2 regions of the Rahnella sp. BCC 1045 genome follow, and region 2 is predicted to be linked to the other one. Evidence: predicted binding sites of a transcription regulator. Region 2 holds the regulator's gene; the other holds the start of a gene.
What was found. The regulator LexA, encoded in region 2, represses DNA repair genes until DNA is damaged. The targets are predictions, from matches to a motif close to TNCTGTATGTACATACAGNA.

Region 1: J1782_RS05000 (YebG family protein) is a predicted target of LexA. The motif match lies at 2,696-2,715, and genes of this name have one in related genera.

What each region holds. Positions count from the first base shown of each region.
Region 1 covers NZ_JAFMOZ010000103.1:25,529-33,521, reverse strand. Annotated here, with positions in the region: gene J1782_RS05020 (hypothetical protein) at 1-721, shown strand, start outside; gene J1782_RS05015 (hypothetical protein) at 1,200-1,448, shown strand; gene J1782_RS05010 (DUF1003 domain-containing protein) at 1,601-2,083, shown strand; gene J1782_RS05005 (GNAT family N-acetyltransferase) at 2,092-2,568, opposite strand; gene J1782_RS05000 (YebG family protein) at 2,729-3,103, shown strand; gene J1782_RS04995 (methyltransferase) at 3,206-4,237, opposite strand; gene J1782_RS04990 (GFA family protein) at 4,509-4,913, opposite strand; gene J1782_RS04985 (nucleoside recognition domain-containing protein) at 5,093-6,022, shown strand; gene J1782_RS04980 (glycoside hydrolase family 1 protein) at 6,042-7,478, shown strand; gene J1782_RS04975 (MFS transporter) at 7,564-7,993, opposite strand, start outside.
Region 2 covers NZ_JAFMOZ010000145.1:28,314-36,306, forward strand. Annotated here, with positions in the region: gene psiE (phosphate-starvation-inducible protein PsiE) at 102-509, shown strand; gene ubiC (chorismate lyase) at 599-1,138, shown strand; gene ubiA (4-hydroxybenzoate octaprenyltransferase) at 1,180-2,046, shown strand; gene plsB (glycerol-3-phosphate 1-O-acyltransferase PlsB) at 2,133-4,616, opposite strand; gene J1782_RS25400 (diacylglycerol kinase) at 4,744-5,112, shown strand; gene lexA (transcriptional repressor LexA) at 5,232-5,840, shown strand; gene J1782_RS25410 (CsbD family protein) at 6,230-6,439, shown strand; gene zur (zinc uptake transcriptional repressor Zur) at 6,648-7,157, opposite strand; gene J1782_RS25420 (ROK family transcriptional regulator) at 7,257-7,993, opposite strand, start outside.

The sequences.
Region 1 (7,993 bases), on a different contig from region 2:
AACGCCAAAACAGGATAAGACTGCACATAACGTAGACGTACCACCTTTCATAGTGGTGACCAGAAGTAATGGTGATATTTTATTTATCCTGAAATGTAAGGATGAAGATATCTTCCAAATTATAACAGCACAGATTTTATATGATAAATATAAATTTCAATGGTTTGAACCATTAGCCGATGACTATCGCGAGCTTCTTTATGTAAATGAAAATGAAGAGGTAAAGAGTGCATATAAAATATTCTCATGGGACGATATAGCACAATTTGCTAATGTGGACAGACCTTCTCTTTCATTTAGGTCCGGAGGTACTGGCGATTGGAAGGGGAACCCAGAAGGCGGAAATGGATATCTAATGGTGCTCGTAGCAGACATTCCTTATTGGACAGATGCAGTTGGGCAAATTCCATTTGCTGTTGATACTTATAGAATGAGCAAAAATATCGAATCCACAGTAAGAACTGGCATAAAATGGGCAACTGGTAAACCTATAGATGCTTCCCTGGGTAAGATCGACCATTCAAATACTTATGATAACTTTTTTGTCCTTAGAGGGGCTTTATACGCAAGTGAAAAATATAACTATAAGATTGAAAATAGCGAAGAAACATACCCTGCTGCAAAAGTAACAGAAATATCGCACAACATTCCGTCTGAAAGACTAGGCAAACAGATTAACACAAATGAGTATTCGAACTATGCAATATGGAAAGATGAGTAAAAAAATCATTATTTTGTTAAAGTTAATCTTGTGCATTTTATGTTGTATTGCACTGATGTTTTTATATGATTGGTGTTCGCAATTATATTATGAAATAACAAAAAAATCAGCTCATCATAATGTTGGAGATGGAATCTCACTGATTATATCCCAAATTATTATATGTATATGTTTTTTTGTAGTCTCCATTGTGAGATTGAAACAAGCAATTATTATGTTTGTAATAACCCTCATGTTTGTTAATTTCTACTTTCTCGCCACACTGCCATTAAAAGGGATTTTATTAACTGTCATTAGTGTGATTATATGTTCAATTCAGCTTATGATTCTAACAAAGATGAAAGTAACCCAATAGGATTGATAATAATAATCGAGGACACCAACAATCCCACCTAAATTGGAATAAGTGAAAAATGTGTACAGAGTCTTTACATGGCATGATATAGAAAAATTCGCTGTGGTCCCAAGGATGTCTTTAATGTACTACAACAAATTCCCAGGAGATTGGAAACAAAATCCCGTTTGCGGAGCAAAGTTCCTTCTTACACTCATAGATGAAATTCCTTACTGGTGTGATGCTGTGGGGCAAATACCATTTGCTGTGACCACATATCGACAACAAAGAAGTGTAGAGAGTACCGTAGATACAGGAATCACATGGCCAACAGGCACTTTTTCAGACGTTGTTATGGGCAACAATGACGTATCCAATACATATGACAACTAATCTTTGTTCAAAATCCCGCAGAACACTTTTCACCGTTTCATTGACGGTATGTTAATACTGCCGGGACTCTCACTGCTTTGGGAAGCGGCAAAATAGCGATAGAGTTAAGCCCCGTCGTAAGCCGTTTTCACCGAAACATGAGAGTCAACACGATGCAGCCCGTCAAAAAATTCCGTTTTTATCGCCCGCTGAAAGGCCACAGTCACACGTTTGGTGAACAATGGTTCGCTCTCAAAGCCGAAGCATTCGCCCGGTTCTTTGGCACGCCGACGTTCCTCATCGCGCAGACAGTGATTGTGGCAGTCTGGATCTACCTGAACATTTCCGGGCTATCCAAATTCGACCCCTATCCGTTTATTCTTCTGAATCTGGCCTTCAGTTTGCAGGCAGCTTACGCGGCACCGCTGATTTTACTGGCGCAGACCCGTCAGGCCGAACGCGACCAGGCACACGCGCTGACGGATGCTCAGCACCGTGAAGATCTGGATGATGCGATGGCAAAACGTCAGACTGTGGCTGAAGAAAATTCCGCCCAGTTACTGGTTTTAGTCCAGCAGAACATAGAGTTGACCTCGCTGACCAAAGAGCTGGCCGAGCGGATTGAAACCCTGACAACGCAGCTGGCCAGCCGGTAAACAAAACGCTACACGTCCTCATTCAAGTCACTTTTCTTTCGATAAATATCAGGCCGGGTTATCGCCCACGCATAATCCGGCCTGTTTACCGGTTCGTAACCAAATTTTTCATACAACCAGGGCGCGGTGGTGGTGAACAACACCATGCGGCGCAGGCGCGCGGAAACCGGATGCGACTGGCAGCATTCGACCAGCCAGCCGCCGAGGTTGTTACCCTGATAGTCTTCCAGCACATAGACGTCGCACAGGTAAGCAAAGGTGGCGTAATCAGTGATAAAGCGGGCGAAACCGATTTGTTTTTCGCCTTCAAACAGACCAAAGTTGAGACTGTTTTCAACGGAATCGCGCACGGTTTGCTCGTCAATTCCGGCAGCCCACGTTGAGCGGGTCAGGTAACGATGGATCGCCGGAATATCCTGCGCGGTTTTATCCGTGGTGATATGGAATGCGCCTTTTGTCCACTGGCATACGTCGGTTGCTGTCACTGTATTCTCCGCGAGTTTCGGTTGTTTTAATGATCACCGTACGAATGTAGCGCAGGCCGGTCGAGATTTCATACAGTCGGGCTGTAAAAAGCTGGCTGAATGTTGTATCCTGCACTCATCATTAATATGCTGTATATAATTACAGTATAAGGAGCGAGTCATGGCTGTTGAAACAAAATTTGTTGTCGTCAGAAAAGGTGAAGAGAAAATGACATTTGCCAATAAAAAAGATGCAGACGCTTACGACAAGATGCTCGATATGGCAGATACCTTCACCGAGTGGTTATCGCAGAGCGGGCTTGAGATTGACGAAGTGCTGGCGGAAAATATCGCGCTGCACCTCGCTGAGCAAAAAGATGCCGTTCAGCATATCCTGCGCACCAGTAAATTACCGGAAACCATAGCGGTCGTTGCTGACGAGACCACTGAAGAAACCGCAGAGCCTGTAGCTGTGGAACACGTCGAAGCGGATGCAGAAACGGAAGAAAAAGCAGCACCTGCACCGAAAAAAGCCCGCGCAGTGAAAGCCGCCTGACTTTTTTGCCATAAAGAGCGACGGAAACAGAAAGGGCACGCACTGGCAATATCCCGCGTGCCCCTTTATCACTGCATCTGCGCAACGTTTTCCCGCCAGATATCAGCGAATTTCCGCTTCAACAATCGAGACGTAGCAACCTGTATCAATAATGCGGTTCAGTTTGAGATCGGCATCCGCCAGCAACGCTTTGATTTCATCTTCGGAACGCGTTTGCCCGCCATCAAAACTTGCCAGCAAAAGCAGATCGACTTCCTTGCCGCCGTGCCAGGCGTTTCCGCGCGGAATGACCGGTTCCATGATGAGCAGCTTCGAACCGGCGTGCATGGCATTGCGGCAGGTGCGTAGTATGTTGCGCGCCTGTTCTTCCGGCCAGTCCATCGTGATGTATTTCAACATATAAAAATCCGCCGTCGGGCAGGATTCAAAGAAACTGCCGGGATGCAATTCCCAGCGGGAATCATCGCCCAACTCGCTGAGACGGTTTTTAGGCAAGACCTGCGGCTGATCGAATAAAATACCGTGCAGCGTCGGATTATGTTGCAACACTTTTAATAATAATCCGCCCATGCCACCGGCAATATCCACGACGGTTGATTTATCAGGGAAATGATAACTCCGAACGATGAAGTTATTTTCAATCGAAGACATGGATGACATTCCCCGGTCAAAATCATTAATACCGTCATGCGCACTTTCCTGAGCCCAATACTCGTAGAAATTCATACCGTAACGATTTTTAAAGGCGGATTCGCCGCGAATATTTTCTATAACATTTCCGAGCGGAAGCCAGAGTGTTTCATGCGTCAGCATTAATACCGCCGCACGCAGGGAACCGGGGACGTCTGAACGTAAAAATTCGGCGGAAGGCGTCAGGGAAAACTCACCGCTTTCATGTTCCTTAAAGATATTCTTAGACGCCACCATCCGCATCACACGGTAGAGTTGCCGCGGGTTGACGCCCAGTTCTTTGCCCAGTACATCGGGCGTTTTAGGGCCTTTGACCAGACAATCAGCAACGCATAACTCCGCCACGGCGCGCAGTGACGCCTGAAAGGTATATCCCATTGCCTGCTCTAATAAATGCAAAGCCGCTGAATCACTTTCTGAAATAGCAACAGTTGTGTTAGTCACAATAATTCTCCACGCAAAATTGAAATGCGAATAAATTTGCAAAACTACGCTGCAATTTTATTTGTCCATAGAGAGAAATTATTCTCGGGAAAAACATTAGGACAGAAAAAGAGAAACAACAATGTCAGGGTAAATTCAGAAAAGATAAACCCGTAAAGATAACGGGCCGCTGTCATTTAAACGGGACGCGACTTTATTTGATAAAATAAAAATGGCGTTACCGGGACGCCATTTTTGTTAGTTTTCAGAGCCAGATTACTTCGTCTCGTATTTATTTCGGCTCGTAACGAATATATCCCGCCACGCCGCCTTTACCGCCGTCTTTTGGATGATTAATGCCGTCGCTGACGCTGACCACCGGGAAATCAAACGGCGATACGCCTTCGATACAGGCGACATTCACGCCATAGAATTCAGGATTGGAACGGCGCTGGTGGAAGGTGTAAATCCCGCAAACTGAGCAGAAGAAATGGGCTGCTTCGCCGGTGTTGAACCGGTATTCGGTAAGCGAGTCCTTGCCCTTGATCACATCCACTTCCTGAGCCGGGACGACGACCGCCCCGCGCATACGGCAGAATGAACAATTGCAGCGGAGCACGTTGTTATAGCCATCAGTCAGTACGGCGCTGAAGACAACCGAACCGCAATGACATTGGGCAGACACTTTATCTGACATGGAAATCTCCTGAGATCGTCCGGCAAATGAGCGGGTTAGCCGGTTTACCGTGTTGACTGTTTTCATAGAAGCTGACAGGCGTTCAGTTACGTTAGCCGCTTTTTTATCATTGCTCAACCGCATGACAACACGTCAGCTTGGCGCTATGTTACTGGCAATTTATTTTTGCGGAGCGGGTAATGGACATTATCGGGATCATTCTCTCGGCGGGGAAAGCCTCAGTTAACGTGGCGCTTTACACGCTGATCCCAATCATGGTGGTCATGCTGATCATCATGAAGTACCTGGAAGTTCGTGGCGTTCTCGACGGGATAGTCCGGCTGGTGACGCCGGTTTTACGCCCTTTTGGCGTCACGGGTATGGCAGTATTTGCCCTGATCCAGCTGAATTTTGTGAGTTTCGCGGCACCGCTGGCGTCACTGGCGCTGATGGAAAAGAGAGGGACGTCCGACCGCCATCTCGCCGCCACGCTGGCCATGCTTTTTGCCATGGGGCAGGGCAACGTGTTTTATCCGCTTATTCCTTACGGCCTGCACTGGGGCGCGGCGATTATCATTTCTATTGTCGGTGGACTCGGCGCAGCCAGTGCGACCTACTATCTGTTTGGCCGTCGTCTTTCGGCCACCGCACCGGAACGTGAAGGTAATCCGCTGGAAGACAAGGCCGGCAAAGGGCTGATCGCCATCATTAACGGCGCGGGCTCGGATGCAATCCGTCTGGCGCTGGGTTCTGTGCCGATGCTGATCCTCTCGCTGACCGTCGTCGGTATTTTAAAAGAAGCCGGGGCGATTGAGTTTCTGACCCGTCTGCTCGGGCCAGTGCTGGGATATTTCAGTATTTCAGACGTGTACGTTCTGCCCGCGCTGACCAAAATGCTTGCGGGCGGCACCGCCTATTACGGCGTGGTGTCTGAACTGATTCATCGCGGGCTTTTTTCCCCGCAGCAGGTCAATGCTTCCAGTGGTTTTCTGATCCAGACGCTCGATTTACCCGGTATCGGTATTTTTCTGGGGATCGCCAGCCGCTTCGTCCGGCTGTTCCGCTTTGCGCTACCGGGCGCGATCATCGGCATCCTCATTCGCAGCGCTATTCACGCATTGGTATTTTGACTGTTCAAGGGAGTTTTTTATGAAAGAGAAGTTTCCGCAAGGCTTTATGTGGGGCGGCGCGACAGCGGCCAATCAGGTTGAAGGGGCGTATGATCAGGACGGTAAAGGGCTGTCGATTGTTGATGCCATTCCCGGCGGTAAAGACCGGTTACGCATTGTTTCTTCAGCAGAATTTGATTTCACGCTGGATACCGAAAAATACACCTATCCGAACCACAAGGGCATCGATCACTATCATCGTTTTGAGGAAGATATTGCCCTGTTTGCGGAAATGGGTTTCAAATGTTACCGCTTTTCTATCGCCTGGACACGCATCTATCCAGATGGCATTGAACAACAGCCGAACGAAGCCGGTCTGGCGCACTATGACAAGGTGATTGACGCCTGTATCACGCACGGTATCGAGCCGGTAATTACCCTTTCCCACTACGAAATGCCGCTGCATCTGGCGACCGAATTCGGTGGCTGGAAAAACCGTGAACTGATCGGCCACTTTGAGCGTTTTGCCCGCACGATGCTGACGCGATTTGGTCATAAAGTGAAATACTGGATGACCTTCAACGAGATCAACAGTGCGGCGCATTTCCCGATCATGAGCCAGGGGCTGACGGTCAAAACCGGCGCGCTGGAAGCTCAGGCCAAATTCCAGGCATGGCATAACCAGTTCGTGGCCAGCAGCCTGGCGGTCAAAATTGCCCGCGAAACGAATGCTCAGATTCAGATCGGCTGCATGATCCTGTTCGCCACCCATTACGCCTATGACTGCAATCCGGTGAACCAGCTGGAAACCCTGAAAGAGACGCAGGCGTTTAACTTCTACTGCGCGGACGTGCAGGCGGGCGGTAAATATCCGTACTACGCCAAACGTTTATGGGAATCGCAGGGCGTCGTGCTGGACATTCAGCCGGACGATCTGGCGCTGATTAAACAGCACACGGTGGATTACATTGGTTTTAGCTATTACATGTCTTCAACCATCAACAAAACCAATCCCGACGCGGTGCCCGCGCAAGGCAACCTGCTCGGTGGCGCGCGCAACCCGTTCCTCGAAGCCAGCGACTGGGGCTGGGAAATCGATCCGGTGGGCCTGCGCATCGCGCTGAACCAGCTTTACGATCGCTATGAAAAGCCGCTGTTTATTGTTGAGAATGGGTTAGGTGCCGTCGATAAGCCGGATGAAAACCACTTTATCGCCGATGATTACCGTATCAACTACCTGCGCCAGCATATCGCTGTGATGGCAGAAGCCATTGAAGACGGCGTGGATCTGATGGGTTACACGCCATGGGGTTGTATCGATCTGGTGAGTATGTCCACCGGCGAGATGAGCAAACGCTACGGCCTGATTTATGTCGATCTCGATGACAAAATCTCCGGCACCGGCAACCGTTACAAAAAGAAATCTTTCCACTGGTATCAGAAAGTGATCGCCACCAACGGCGCAGATATCAGCTAAAACGATGATGTGACAAATTACGAAAAAAACGGGCGGAGAAATCCGCCTGAATTTTTTAACAACAAATTTTAAAAGTGACGTCCGTTTACCCGATATGTTTGGCGCGACCTGCAAGCGGGGCAATCACCAGCTGTAGCGCGTTAACTGCCGTCAGCACAATCAAAGGCACCGTCCAGCTGTGGCTGACTTCGTGCAGCATGCCAAAAACTAACGGCCCCAGCGCCGCCACGCCATACCCCACGCATTGCGCCATCCCGGAAAGTGCCGCTGCCTGGCGGTGGTCTGTCGCCCGCAGATTAAATAACGACAGGCAAATCACCATGGAAGCGCCAGCGCCAAGACCGGCAATAACCAGCCACAACAAGGGCAAAGCAGGGAAGATCAGCAGCCCGGCTAATCCGGTGAAAATGGCCAGTGAGGCGATGAAACTGATCCCGCGCTGATCCCGGTATTTTTTCAGCGCCGACATGCAGACCAGATTGGCCACGATCGCCACCGCCTGATAGACAAATAAC
Region 2 (7,993 bases):
AGGGTTAGCCTCAACGGGCTGGCCCTTTTTAATGCCGCTTTTCCGGCACAGACTCTGTGGTATTCTGCGGGTATTCATAACAAAAGTGGGATGTAGATCACATGGCAGGATCAAAACGCGCAATGATGATATCCGTCATTATGCAGCGAATCTTGAACGTTTTCTTATTGGGACTGGCCGCGATCCTGATGATTTTTATCGGGCGCGAAACCTATCATCTGGCGATGGTATTGTTCGTTAATAATGACCAGTCTTCGTCGTATCTCCTGATAGAGGGGATTGTGATTTACTTCCTCTATTTCGAGTTTATTGCGCTGATTATCAAATACTTTTCCTCGGGTTATCACTTTCCGCTGCGCTATTTTATTTATATCGGTATCACCGCAATTATCCGCCTGATTATCGTCGACCATAAAAGTCCTTATGACACGCTGGTTTACGCCTGTGCGATCCTCGTGCTGGTCGTAACGCTGTTCCTGGCAAACGGCGAACGTCTGCGTCGCGAATAAAACAGGCCATTACTGCCCCGCATTCATGCGCTAGAATGCGGGGCAGATAATTCATTGGAGGTATGAATACCTTCATTACGGAGCCGTTGATGTCTGATTCCCATTCCTCTGAACAATCCCCAATCCACTGGTTTGACGACCCTTCGCAGGTCCCTGCGGATGTTGCCGACTGGCTGATGGAAATGGGATCCATGACCCGCCGGTTTGAAAAGCAGGGTGTTACCGTCACCGTAAAGCCACAAAACGAATGTTTTGTCAGCCGGGGGGAACTGGGTGAAAGTGAAGCGCAGCAGTTACCTGAAAGTGCCCGTTACTGGATCCGCGAAATTGTGTTGTTTGGCGATGCCGAACCCTGGCTGCTGGGCCGCACGGTCATCCCTGAAGAAACGCTGACCGGACCGGATCTGGCGCTGGTTGATTTAGGCACCGTCCCGCTTGGACGCTATCTTTTCAGCGGCAATAACCTGACCCGCGATTACATTCATTTAGGGCAATTGCAGAGTGAAAATGGTGACTTATGGGCACGTCGTTCCCGCCTGCGTTTGTCAGATAAACCCCTGCTTCTGACTGAAATTTTCCTGCCAGACTCGCCGGTACATCGCCCCGAGGGCAAAGTGAGTAAGGCATGAGCCAGACTAATCAACAAGGAGAGCAGAGAGTGTCAGGAAGTATGACTCAGGGCACATGGCGTGATTACTGCCGCCTGATGCGTATTGATAAACCGATCGGCTCGCTGTTGCTGCTGTGGCCCACATTATGGGCGCTCTGGGTGGCCGGTGGCGGAATGCCTTCGGCAAAAATTTTGCTGGTTTTCGTGCTGGGCGTGTTTTTTATGCGCGCTGCCGGGTGCGTGGTGAATGACTACGCCGACCGTAAATTTGACGGTCATGTCAAACGTACCGCGAACCGTCCGCTGCCAAGCGGTGCGATTTCCGGTAAGCAGGCGAAAATGCTTTTTGCCGGGCTGGTGCTGGTTTCGTTCCTGCTGGTTCTGCTGCTTAACCGCATGACGATTTTGCTGTCTCTTGCCGGGCTGGCGCTGGCATGGATTTATCCGTTTATGAAGCGGGTCAGCCATTTGCCTCAGGTGGTTTTGGGCGCGGCATTTGGCTGGGCCATTCCGATGGCGTATGCGGCGGTGAGCGAAAGCGTACCGCTCAGCTGCTGGCTGATGTTTGCCGCTAATATCTGCTGGACGGTGGCGTACGACACGCAATACGCCATGGTTGACCGCGATGATGATTTGAAAATCGGTGTGAAATCGACAGCGATTCTGTTCGGTCGTTTTGACACGCTGATTATCGGCCTGCTGCAACTGGCGACGTTAATACTGATGGGCATTGTCGGCCATCTTTCCCAGCTTGGCGCGCCGTTCTACTGGTCGCTGCTGCTGGCCGCTGCGCTGTTTGTGCATCAGCAAAAGCTGATTGCTAAACGCGAGCGTGACGCCTGTTTCCTGGCTTTTCGCCAGAACAACTATGTCGGACTGGTGCTGTTCCTTGGCATTCTGATGAGTTTATCTGCTTTCAGCTTCTGAGCCTTTCAGGCAATAAAAAACGCCCGGTCTTTTTATAAGCCCGGGCGTTTTGCTTTATGGCGTTACCGCAATGATTTTAACGTCAATCAGTGATCGGTATCGCGCACGTCCATTTTAGGCTCAGCCGGAGGTTCTGTCGGTTGCGGCAGTTCCGAAGGCATACCTGCGCTTTCAATGGTGAGCTTGATATCCGGCGTCATCAAATCGCTGAGCATGATGTAAATCTCTCGCGTTTGCTCCTGAATCGCATCACCGCTGTCACTGATATAGCCCTCAGCGCGTAACGTGCCGACGAGCGTCGAGAACACCGCTTTGTCGAAGAATTCTGGCGCATTGATACCGTGAAGTACGGACAAACGCTGCGCCATAATCCGGCTCTCTTTTTCCAGCGCACCACGGTTGATACTTGGATTATTGGTGAGCAGGGAGAAGGTGATCGCGTAGCGTTGCAGCGTTTCACGCACACCTGCGGCCAGCAGTTGCAACGTGCGGATACGCGCCGGGTTAAGCGTCAGTTCGTCGTCTTCCAGATGAATGATTTGCTGACGAGCCAGTTCCAGCGTCAGGACATCCAGCACCTGCGGCAGCTCCGACTTATCGAAATACATAAACAGTTCAGCTTTGAGCATCGGGTAAATCAGCTCTACCTGACGCAGCAATTCAGCACGACTCACATGGCGGTGGTGCATCACGATACTTGAAATCAGCGACGGCAGAACCAGCATATGGTGGATGTTGTTGCGGTAATACGTCATCAGCACCGCTTGTTCGCGCGGCAGAACGATGATGTCGCCGATATTGTCTTTCTCGACCTGGAACTTGTTCATGTTCAGCGCGTGATCGAGCAGCTGATCGGCGCTCAGATCAGGCACGGTCGAATCCGCGTTATAAGGTACGTTACGCAGCAATTGCAGATAGCAGTCGATTTGTTCGATCAGCTGTTCGCGGGTCAGTGAGCGCTGTCGTGATGCCAGCAGCGCGGTACAACACAGGTTCATGGCATTGGCTGCCGCTGAGTTGTTGATACGCACCATGATCTGCTCTGCCAGATCCTGCACCGTTGGCGTCAGCCAGCTTGGACGTTGCGCTTCGATAGGATCGATTGCTTCACGCCAGGTCGGCACATTCTGGTTCAGGTACGTGGTCAGATGCAGCGGCTCACCGAAATTGACATAACCCTGGCCAAGGTTGCGCAGTTTGCGTAGACCATTGAGCATCTGGGTCAGGCTTTCTTTTTCTTTGGTCGCACCGCGCAATTCTTTCGCGTAGGTCCCCACTTCCATCACGTGCTCATAACCGATGTAAATCGGCACTAACGTAATCGGACGTGAACCGCCGCGCAGCATGGCCTGAATGGTCATCGCCAGCGTACCGGTTTTGGGTTCAAGCAGGCGTCCGGTGCGTGAACGACCCCCTTCGACAAAGTATTCGACCGAATAACCACGGCTGAACAACTCGCCCAGATATTCACGGAAAACGGTGGAATAGAGTTTGTTGCCTTTAAAGGTACGACGAATGAAGAACGCGCCAAGACGGCGGAAAATCGGACCGGCTGGCCAGAAATTCAGGTTGATACCGGCAGCGATATGCGGCGGCACCAGCCCCTGGTGATAGAGCACGTAAGACAACAGCAGGTAGTCCATATGACTGCGGTGGCAGGGCACATACACAATTTCCTGACCATCCAGCGCCAGCTGACGGACACGCTCAGCATTGTTGACGTTGATGCCTTTATATAAGCGGTTCCACGTCCAGCTCAGCACACGGTCCGACAGACGCACGGCCTCATAAGAGAAATTCGCCGCGATTTCTTCCATCAGCGCGATAGCATTCTGCTGGGCTTTTTCATGGGAAATTTTCTTGCTGCGGGCTTCGTCTTCAATCGCTTTTTCGATGGCCTTGGAAGCCAGCAGCTTATTGAATAAATCCTGACGAGCTGGAAGGCGCGGGCCGACTGCCGCCAGACGCTGGCGGGAGAAATGCATGCGCGCCACGCGTGCCAGTTTCTGAGCGATAGTTTTGTCTGTACCGTGTTCCGTCGCCATATAGCGCAGGGAAACGGTATTAGAGAAACGAACAAAACTGTCACGTCCGAGCCACAGCACGGCGAAGAATTTCTGGATGCCATTCAGCACGCGCAGATGCGGCGTATCATCCTGACCTTCCCGGCCCGGCGCACGACCAAACATCACGGAAACTGGCAGCATCTGAATGTCTAAATCCGGATTGTTGCGATGCAAATCCAGATAGTCGTGGAACAGCTTTACGGATTCCTGCTTCGGCGTGTAATAAGAGAATACGCGCGGGCCTTCAGCAATGAAAACATGGCTTGGCAGCAGGGTTCCGTCGATTTCCAGCGGAATAAGAGGGTCGGGCAGATTCTCGGCCAGACATTGCGCACGCAACGTCAGCAAGTCTGCTTTGGAGTTATAAGGCAATACGTACAAAATCGGGCGCGTCGGGTCTAAATGCAACTCGGTAACCGGATCTGAAGGTATGACCTTGCTCTTTACCAGCAATGAGAGTGGTAAATTCAATAATGTGTAATAAAGTCTACGCCAACCTGACATAAAAACGTGAAGCCTCTTGTTAGCAATTTCGCCGCAAGGATACCAGAAAGCTCAGATGAGATCTGTGGTGATGCGATACCATATAACAGCTAAAATGCTGCAAACACTCAAAGGATCAGTACCCGAAATGGCGAACCAAGTCACCGGATTTACCCGAATTTATAAAGCAGCCGGATATTCCTGGAAAGGATTGAAAGCCGCATGGCAAAATGAAGCGGCTTTTCGCCAGGAAGCCAGCGTCGCTATCCCGCTAATTTTGTTATCTTTCTGGCTGGATGTCAGCAGTATAGAACGTATCCTGCTGATTGGCTCCGTCGTGCTGGTGTGTGTGACTGAACTGCTTAACAGCGCCATTGAATCCGCGATTGACCGCATCGGGCCTGAGTTTCACGTCCTGTCTGGACGTGCGAAAGATATTGGCTCCGCCGCCGTACTTCTGACCATCATATTGGCGATTTTTGTCTGGGTCAGCATCTTTTGGCCGCGATGGTTCTGATCTGGAACCTGTATTCCAGGAATTGTCGTTATGCCCTGTTTTTATTCAATCTTAGGTTTTCATTGCCCGTTTAGCTGTATATACTCACAGCAAGACTGTATAAACAACCAGGGGGCGGAATGAAAGCTTTAACGACCAGACAACAAGAGGTCTACGACCTTATTCGCGATCATATCTCCACCACCGGTATGCCACCGACCCGCGCAGAGATTGCATCCCGTCTGGGGTTCCGTTCCCCGAACGCGGCGGAAGAACACCTGAAAGCGCTGGCGCGTAAAGGCGTTATCGAGATCGTTTCCGGTGCTTCGCGCGGTATTCGTCTGCTGATGGAAGAAGAAGAAGGTTTACCGCTGATTGGCCGCGTTGCCGCCGGTGAACCGCTGCTGGCTCAGCAGCACATCGAAGGACATTACCAGGTCGATCCGGCCATGTTTAAACCGAGTGCGGATTTCCTGCTGCGCGTCAGCGGGATGTCGATGCGTGATATCGGTATTCTGGATGGTGACCTACTGGCAGTACACAAAACGCAGGACGTCCGTAACGGGCAGGTTGTCGTTGCGCGTATTGATGATGAAGTCACGGTCAAACGCCTGAAGAAACAGGGCAGTGTTGTTCAGCTGTTGCCTGAAAACAGCGAATTCCAGCCGATTGTGGTTGATTTGCGTGAACAGAATTTCAGCATTGAAGGTCTGGCGGTTGGCGTTATCCGCAACGGCGACTGGATCTAATCTGCGCTTAAGTTCTACGTTGCAGGTGCATTGGCCGCCTCTGACGCGCCTGTAAATATCAGTATCTCATCGCCCCGTTTTGGGGCGATATTGTTTGAAGCTGCTTATAAACTTTCCCGATAAAATCCTTTTTCTCATGTGTTATCCGCTGCGTTGCCTGTTTAGATCAAATGCCGGATTTGCACTCTCTGTGCTCTGAATTACAGGCCTTTTTCAGTCAGACAGATTCCAATTCCACGTTATATCCTGCTTTGGATTAATCCTAATAGTGGTTTTTATCCCTGTTTTGGGAAGACGAATCCGCATTCTCTACTAAGCTTTGAAGTGTTAAGGACGGGCTGCCAGCAAACGTGCAGCTCCACAACCCAAGGTAACAGGAGATATTTATCATGAATAAGGACCAAGCCGACGGTAACTGGAAGCAGTTCAAAGGGAAAGTGAAAGAACAGTGGGGTAAGCTGACTGATGACGACCTGACAGTCGTTGAAGGTAAACGTGATCAGCTGGTAGGTAAGATTCAGGAGCGATATGGCTATCAGAAGGATCAGGCCGAGAAAGAGCTCAAGGATTGGGAATCGAAAAACAAATATCACTGGTAACACGCGACTCCCCCTCGCGTATCAGTGACGTATCCTGAGTTATTGCTGCTCCTACCCGGAACACTTTCAGGATACGGGTACAAGGATGTACCCAACCTTCAACATCTTCCTTCTACATCTTCCTTCTACACCTTAAATTATCCGTTCAGCTGCGTTAAAACCCTTCCGCTTTACGCCTTTTGAAATTCCATCAAAAACACCTGATTTCTCAGCGTTTTTTTACCACAATGCTGTGGTCGTGTTCGCAATGATCGTGGCTGTCGCAGGTTTCAACAACTTTGCATTCGGCACATAAGCCATGCGCTTCAACGACCGAATGACGCAACTCAAAACCAGATTCAAGTGCCAGTTTCGCCAGACGTTCTTCAATGCCGTCTGTGGTTTTTTCCGTGACCAGCCCGCAGCGGTCACAGATAAATAGCGCGGAAGTGTGGCTCGGCTCTTCGAAATGATGGCAAAGCACATAGCTGTTAGCCGATTCAACCCGATGAATAAACCCTTGTTCCAGCAGAAAATCCAGCGCCCGGTAAACCGTTGGCGGTTTGGCCTGTGGTTCGCTGACGCGCAGCAGATCCAGCAAGTCATAGGCGCTGATCGCACCGGGTTGTTGCGCCATCAGTCGCAAAACTTCCAGCCGCTGCGGTGTAAGACGAACATTGCGCTGCTGGCAAAGTTCTTCAGCTTGTGAAAGTAATTTTTCCGGATTATTCAGGGTCATAGCAACATTCTCTGAGCGCAGATTGGGATAAATAGGCCACATCATGCAGCCATTCTTAATTTTATCATGCTTCAGCCAGATCGACGAATTATGCGCCGCTCAGCCCGCCATACCTTCCAGCGCTTTTTCCACATACAGGTAACCAATGCCCATAATTTGCTGCTCGCGGCTTAGCGTGCCGGGCGCAATGTGTGTCGCCTGCGTTTTGACATGATCGGTTCTGTCAAACGGGTTCAGCCCGCTCTGTGCGCGGACGGCGTTCAGCCAGACGTCGCCGAATCCGCAACTGCGACCGTACAGATAAATACGGTTAATGTTCAAAATATTGAGGAAATTATACAGGCTCAGTCCCAGCGCCCGCGCACCCTCCATCACCTGCGCGCAAAGTGCCGCGTCGCCCTGATGAAACCGGTCAATCAGCTCCTGCGTGCCCGGTGTGCGTGGTGGCTGCAAAGGATTCTCTGTCACGATAAGCTGCCGGGCTTTTTTCTTCAGCGCCGACAGCGAAGCCAGCGTTTCCAGGCAACCATAGCGACCACAGGCGCAGCGGCTGCCCTGCGGATCGACAATCGTGTGCCCGAGTTGCCCGCTGCCAAAAAGGCTGCCGCGATAAATCTGCTGATTGATCACGAAAGAAGATCCGATGCCGTAATCGACGTTGATCACGCAAAAATCATGCTGGTCGTTCGCGTGCTGCCACTTCTCGGCCAGCGCCAGCATGATGCAGTCGTTATCCATCAGGATTTCGGTTTGCAGCTTCTCTTCGAGCAAATATTTAATCTCGATTTCGCCGGTCCACGGTGCCTGCGGCATGCGCTGAGACACGCCGGTAGTCG